Regions from separate parts of the Mesorhizobium sp. M1169 genome, predicted to be linked through region 1. Evidence: predicted binding sites of a transcription regulator. Region 1 holds the regulator's gene; the other holds the start of a gene.
The links. Region 1 encodes PhoB, which activates phosphate uptake and scavenging genes when phosphate is short. Its sites were predicted from a motif close to TGTCATNNANCTGTCAT; they were not measured.
Positions count from the first base shown of each region.

Region 2: a site for PhoB is predicted at 1,085-1,101, ahead of NKH41_RS10875 (LTA synthase family protein). Genes of this name have one in related genera too.

Region 1 is NZ_JAMYME010000033.1:37,849-41,551, forward strand. Features, by position in the region: gene NKH41_RS25495 (ROK family protein) at 1-1,240, shown strand, start outside; gene phoB (phosphate regulon transcriptional regulator PhoB) at 1,250-1,939, opposite strand; gene phoU (phosphate signaling complex protein PhoU) at 1,956-2,663, opposite strand; gene pstB (phosphate ABC transporter ATP-binding protein PstB) at 2,696-3,499, opposite strand; gene pstA (phosphate ABC transporter permease PstA) at 3,496-3,703, opposite strand, start outside.
Region 2 is NZ_JAMYME010000008.1:71,987-75,689, reverse strand. Features, by position in the region: gene fabD (ACP S-malonyltransferase) at 1-894, opposite strand, end outside; gene NKH41_RS10875 (LTA synthase family protein) at 1,142-3,067, shown strand; gene NKH41_RS10870 (pilus assembly protein TadG-related protein) at 3,099-3,703, opposite strand, start outside.

The DNA of each region.
Region 1 (3,703 bases):
GGTCGGAATCCGCCATGACGATTTGCGCCGGCGCAACCGGGCGATCGTGATCTCGGCGGTGCGCCGGGCCGGCCAGCCATCGCGTACTGAGATCGCAGCTACCACCGGCCTCAGTCATTCGACCATATCGGCGATTTCTTCCGACCTGATACGGGAAGGCATCCTCGCCGAGAGCAAGCCAAGTGAGCCCGTTTCGTTGAAACGCGGTCGTCCGCAAGTCGGCCTCGCCCTCAACCCGGAAGCGGCGGCGGTGCTGACCGTGGTGTTGTCGCTGAATTTCCTTTCGGCCGCCATTATCGACTATACGGGACAGGTGGTCGCCGAGGAACAGCGCCGGCTGGACACGCTGACTATGCCGCGCGACGAGCTGATCCGTGAATGCATGGCCATCGTCCGGCGCCGGCTGCAGGATCCAGATCTTGACGTCCGCAGTGTCGCCCGCATCGCCCTGGCGATTCAGGGCATTACCGACTCCCCTGCACGCGCCATGCTGTGGTCGCCGATCACGCCGCAGACCGACATCGCCTTTGCCGACATGCTGGAGGACGAATTCGGCATCCCGGCAACGGTGGAGAACGACTGCAACATGATGGCGGTGGCTTTGCGCTGGCGCAATCCGGATCGCTATCGCGATGACTTCATCGCCATCCTGCTTTCGCATGGCATCGGCATGGGGCTGGTGCTGAAGGGCGAACTGTTCACCGGGACGCATTCCTCGGGCGGCGAATTTGGCCACATGATCCATCGTCCGGGCGGCGCGCTCTGCCGTTGCGGGCGGCGCGGCTGCATCGAGGCGTATGCCGGCAACTACGCCATCTGGCGCAACGCCAGGCAGATGAGCGAAGACAGCGAACCGGTCGCCGACGTCAGCGACGCCGACATGCGCGCACTGGCGGCCCGGGCGCGCGAGAAAGATGGGCCGGAACGCGAGGCCTACCGCAAGGCCGGCGAAGCGCTGGGTTTCGGTCTCGGCTCGCTGTTCGCGCTGATCGATCCGGCACCGGTCGCGATGGTCGGCGCCAGTGCCGCCGCCTTCGATCTGATCGAGCCGGCCTTGCGGAAGGCAATCGCCCAGACCGCCGGCGGCCAGCATTCAGGCTCGATCTCCTTCGATACAGAGCCGAACGAATTGCCTCTGATCCGCGAAGGCTGCGCGATGCGGGCGTTAAGCTTCGTCGACCAGGAGATTTTCGCGCCGGGCGCGCAAATGAGGCCCAGCGTCAGAAAGAACGTAGCCTGACCAGGCGGGTCAATCTTCCCTGATCGCATAGCCGGCGCCGCGGATGGTGCGGATGACATCCGGCATCCGGCCGTTGTTGACGGCTTTGCGCAGCCGCCCGACATGCACGTCGACGGTGCGTTCGTCGATGTAGATTGTCTCCCCCCAGACATTATCGAGTAACTGGCTGCGCGAGAAGACACGGCCCGGATGCCGCATCATGAACTCGAGCAGCCGGAATTCGGTCGGCCCGAGCCTGATTTCGCTCTTCTTGCGATAGACCCTGTGCGATTCGCGATCGAGCACGATGTCGCCGACCTTCAGCACGCTGGACAGCACTTCCGGCTTGGCGCGCCGCAGCAGCGCCTTGACCCTGGCCATGAATTCCGGTGTCGAAAACGGCTTGACCAGATAGTCGTCGGCGCCGGTCGAAAGACCGCGCACCCGGTCGCTCTCCTCGCCGCGCGCGGTCAGCATGATGATCGGCAGCCGCTCGGTTTCGGGGCGCACCCGCAACCGACGACAGAGCTCGATGCCGGAAACCGCTGGTATCATCCAGTCGAGCACCAAAAGGTCGGGCACATTCTCCTGCAAACGGATCTCGGCTTCGTCGCCGCGTGTCACCACCTCGACCTGGTAGCCTTCGGATTCGAGATTGTAGCGGAGCAGCACACCCAACGGCTCCTCGTCCTCCACCACCATTATGCGTGGTGCGATCATCGGCTGGGCACCCCCATCATGTCACCGGTGCGGACATTGTCGTTTCGTCCTGCTTCGGACGATTGACCGGCAATTGCTCGCCGGTCAGCACATAATACGCATTTTCGGCGATGTTGGTGACATGGTCGCCGATCCGCTCCAGATTCTTGGCGCAGAACAGCAGGTGCGTGCAAGCGGTGATGTTGCGCGGATCTTCCATCATGTAGGTCAACAGCTCGCGGAACACGGACGTGTATTTGACGTCGATGCGCTCGTCGGCGGCACGCAGCTTGGCCAACGCGGCCGCATCGCCTGCAGCATATTCCTCGATGACACCCTGCACCTGGATGAGAACCAGCTGCGCCATCGCGTCGATGGAATGCGACAGGTCCCGCGGCGTGGCGCTGAGGCCGACCGCACTCACGCGCTTGGCGATATTCTTGGCAAGGTCGCCGATGCGTTCGAGGTCGCCCGCCATGCGGATCGCTCCGACCACATGGCGAAGATCGTGGGCCATCGGCTGGCGTTTGGCGATCAGGGTGATGGCGCGGTCGTCCAGTTCGCGTTGACGCGCATCCATGATGGCGTCGTCGGAAACGACGCGTTGCGCCAGCACGTTGTCGGAATTCAACAGCGCCTTGGTCGCCCCGCCGACCATCGAACCGGCGAGGTCGGCCATGTCGCGGATCAGCTTGCTGATCTGCTCGAGATCCTCGTCGAAAGAAGCGACTGTGTGTTCGCCCATGGTCCTGTCCTCATATGCATGATCGGAACGGCTCAGCCGAAGCGGCCAGTGATGTAGTCCTGCGTGCGCTTCTCGCGGGGCGACGTGAATATCTTCTCGGTCCGGTCGAACTCGACCAGTTCACCCAGATACATGAAGGCCGTCTGGCGCGACACGCGCGCCGCTTGCTGCATGTTGTGGGTGACGATGACGATCGTGTAGTCGGCTTGCAATTCGTCGATCAGTTCCTCGATCTTGGCAGTCGACAGCGGGTCGAGCGCCGAAGCCGGTTCGTCGAGCAGAATGACTTCCGGCTTCACCGCCACGGTGCGGGCGATACAGAGCCGCTGCTGCTGGCCGCCGGACAGGCTCAAGCCGCTGGCGTTGAGCTTGTCCTTGACCTCGCTCCACAGCGCGGCGCGCTTCAACGCCTGTTCGACGCGGCCGTCCATCTCGGACTTGCCGAGGTTCTCGTAGAGCCTGACGCCGAAGGCGATGTTCTCGTAGATCGACATCGGGAACGGCGTCGGCTTCTGGAACACCATGCCGATCTTGGTCCTGAGGAGGTTGAGATCCTGCGACCGGTCGAGAATGTTCTTGCCGTCGAGCAGCACCTGGCCCTCGGCCGTCTGTTTTGGGTAGAGCTCATAGATGCGGTTGAACACACGCAGCAGCGTCGATTTCCCGCAGCCCGAAGGGCCGATGAAGGCCGTGACACTGCGCTCAGGCAGCGACAGGCTGATGTCCTTCAGCGCCTTGCTCTGGCCGTAGTAGAAGTTGAGGTTCTTGACCTCGATCTTCGTCTTCTCGGCGACCGTTTCGGCCATCGTCATGTCTGGGGACAACATCTGTGTCATCTGTCCTCTCTGCGTCCGGTAAGGCTGCGGGCGAGGATGCTCAAGCCCAGAACCGTCAGGGTGATTATGAGTGCGCCGGTCCACGCCAGTTGCTGCCATTCCTCGTAAGGGCTGAGAGCGAACTGGAAGATGGTCACCGGCAGGCTGGCCATCGGCGCGTTGATATTGCTGCTCCAGAACTGGTTGTTGAGCGCGGTGAAGAGC
Region 2 (3,703 bases), on a different contig from region 1:
GATGCGGCGGGCCAGCCCCGACAGCACCTTGCCGGCGCCCACTTCGTAAAGCGTCACAACGCCGTTGCTGCCGAACCACTCCACCGTTTCGCGCCAGCGCACGCGCCCGATCACCTGTTCGACGAGTCGGCGGGCGATCTCGTCGGGATCGCTCGTCGGGGTCACCGTAACATTGGAGACCAGCGGCACGACCGGCGCACTCTTCGTCACGGCGGCCAGCGCCTCCCGCATGATCTCGGCCGCAGGCTTCATCAATGCCGAATGGAAGGGCGCCGAGACCTGCAGCATCAGCGCCCGCTTGGCGCCCTTCTCCGTGCATAGCCTCGCCGCCAGTTCGACCGCTGGCCTAGCGCCAGAGATCACCAGCTGGCCGCCGCCATTGTCATTGGCGATCTGGCAAACCAAGGCTTGTGCGGGATCTTTGGCGGCGCCCTGGGCGGCCTCTGCGCAAGCGGCTTCGACGTCGGCCTGCTCCAGCCCGATGATCGCCGCCATGGCGCCCTCGCCGGCCGGCACAGCCGCCTGCATGGCATTGCCGCGGATGCGCAATAGCCGGGCGGCGTCGGCGACCGAAACGAAACCTGCGGCCGCAAGTGCCGAATATTCGCCGAGCGAGTGGCCGGCGACATAGGTGACCTTGCCGTTCAGGGAGAAGCCGCGCGCCTCCAGCGCCCGGATTGCGGCAAGCGACACCGCCATCAGCGCCGGCTGGGCGTTGGCGGTCAGCGTCAGCGTCTCTTCCGGGCCTTCCCAGATCAGCTTCGATAGGTTTTCGCCGAGCGCGTCGTCAACTTCCTCGAAGATCCGCCGCGATTCCACAAAGGTATCGGCGAGGTCCCTGCCCATGCCGACAGCCTGGCTGCCCTGCCCCGGAAAGGTGAATGCGATGGCCATCGGCGGCTCCCAGCTGCTGGTTCACGTTGCCTGTGACGCAAGGCGTGCGGCCAAGTCAAGTCCAACCTTGATCGCGTAATATCGGCCGAGTGCCTGTTTCGGCAGGCTTTTTGGCGATCACTCATGATGAAAACCGCTCACGATTTGTTTGCTGGCTCTTCTTATTTCCGCCACAGGCGCTAGGCTTTGCGTGACAGTTCGATGACAATCGAGTGACGCTTTTGTTGCGGGCCGGGGAACTATTGAAGTGGCAAAGACCAAGCAGAGCGCAGCCGAGGCGGCGCCCCAGTTTCTTGAAGGCGATCCGTCGACCGGCTATCTGCCGGCGCGCAAATGGCCTGTCATCCGCTATGGCCTTATCAGCTTGCTGGCTGCGGCCATCCTTGTGTTTGCCATCGAACTGATCGTGCGCGGCAACTTTGCCGGCACCATTGATTTCTTTCTGCAGCCTTTCAAACCCGGCTGGACCACGATCATCATTTTTGCGCTGATCCTCATCGGCCTCGACGCCGTGCTCGGCCGCAGTCATCAGAGCCTGATGATCGTCGCGCCGCTGACATTGTCGCTGGCGTTCGTCGGCCACCAGAAGTCGCTGTATCTCGGCGATCCGCTCTATCCGACCGATTTCCTTTATTCCCGGCAGATCGTGGCACTGATGCCGCTTCTGGTACGCGATCGCCCGGGAACCGCCATTGCCCTGGCGATCGGCATCGTCGGCGGGCTGTCGCTGCTCGTCTATGGCTGGCGGCTATGGCGCCGCCGCGTTCCGGCGCTCAGCCACAAGGGCCGCCTTGCCCGGCTGACGCTGACAGTACCGCTGATCGCCTTCTTCGTTTCCATCATGGACTATGCCACTTTCTCGTGGACGCGCGACCGGCTGCAGATCATCCCGATCATGTGGGACCAGAAGGAAAACTATGCCTCGAACGGTTTTGCGCTCGCCTTCGCGCTTAACGTTCCGATGGCGCATGTCTCGGCGCCGCCCGGCTATTCCGACAAGGCGATCGAAGCGATCGGCAAACCGCAGGTGACCGCCTCGGTACCTGCCGAGAAGCCCGACATCATCGTCGTCATGAGCGAATCCTTCTGGGATCCGACCAAGCTACCCGGCGTCACCATCACACCCGACCCTATCCCCAATGTGCGGGTACTGCGCACGGGTTACATGTTCTCGCCCGAGTTCGGCGGCATGACGGCCAACATCGAGTTCGAGGCCCTGACCGGCTTTTCCAACGCCTTCCTGCCGGCGGGCAGCATTCCCTACCAGCAATATGTGCGGACACCGACTCCCTCGCTGGCGACCTTCCTGAAAAGTCAGGGCTACCGGGCGCGCGCCATCCATCCCGGCACTAACTGGTTCTGGAACCGGGGGGCCGTCTATGCCGATTTCGGCTTCAACGACTTCAAGTCCGAGGAGACGTTGCCGCCCATGCAGAAGCGCGGACCGCTCGCGTCGGACGCTGCGATGACCGACGAGATCATCCACGAAGCCGATACCAGCGCCGAGCCGGTGTTCTTTTTCGCCGTCAGCCTGCAGAACCACGGGCCGTATGAGCCGTATCGCTATAACAATCCGACCCACAAGGTGCAGGCGCCGATCAGCCAATGGGCGCGTGAATCGCTGTTGAGCTATGCCGAAGGCTCTTCCGACGCGGACCGCGGCCTCGAGCGGCTGATCGAATGGGCGAAGAAACGCGAGCGGCCGACCGTCATCGCGTTCTTCGGCGACCATCTGCCGCCGCTTGGGCCGGTCTACGTCGAGACCGGCTTCCTGAAGGACAATGTTGCGCCGCGCAAGGAGGCGGCCGACCAGATGCTGCTGCACCACCAGACGCCGCTGATCGTCTGGTCGAATCGCAGCGGCCCGACCGAGGATCTGGGCGCCGTCAGCCCGTCCTTCCTGCCCTACCATATCCTGAAGACAGCCGGCATCAGCCATCCCTATTACACCGGCTTCCTCGGACAGTTGCGAGAGCGCTACCGCGTTATCGACCGCAATTTGCTTTTGGCACCGGGGGGCGACGCCACCCCCGATTGGTCGCGTCAGAAAGAGATCGATCCGGCAATCCGCGACTTCCGTCTGCTGCAATACGACATGATGTTCGGCAAGCGCCATGCGGCGCCCGATTTCTTCCCCGAAACCACAGGCAAAGTGGCTGCACACACGAGTTGAGCAGCGGCGGCGGGAGAGCGGCCGACGTCGTTCAATTCGTCAAGTGCAGCTGCGAAATCGAGCTTCCGATTTTCAGGAAGACGCCTTCGAGCTGACTGACGTCGTTGGTCGGGTAATAATCCGACGGCGACGATGCGCAGGCCTCGTAGAGCTTGCGGTTGGCTGCGGTGTCGGCCTGCAGCAGCACTGTGAAGATCTGCACGTCCTGCTTCTTCAATGTGTTGCATACATTGGTTGTCCAATCGTCGACATTGCGCGCAGCCGCGGTCTGGTCGCTGGATCCAAACCGACCCGAGGCCAGGAATCCGTAGGAGCCATAGTCCGACTTCTGTGGCGTATCCTTCGCGCCATAGACAACATTCTCGCCGTCGGTGAGCAGCAGCACCGTTTTGGTCGTGCCTGACGCCCTGAACGGCGCGCCGTCGCTGTAAGGCGGTGCCGGCGAGAGCACCCGCATCCCCCATGACAAGCCTTCCGAAACATTGGTCCCCGAGCCGTTCCATTCGATCATCTCACCGACGGCCTTCCGCAATTTGTCGAAATCATCGGTCAGCGGCACTATCGGCGTCGGACAGGCCCGGTTTGGGCCGATAGTCAGTGGGCCTCTCTTGTCGTTGATGAGCTTCATCGTCGAAA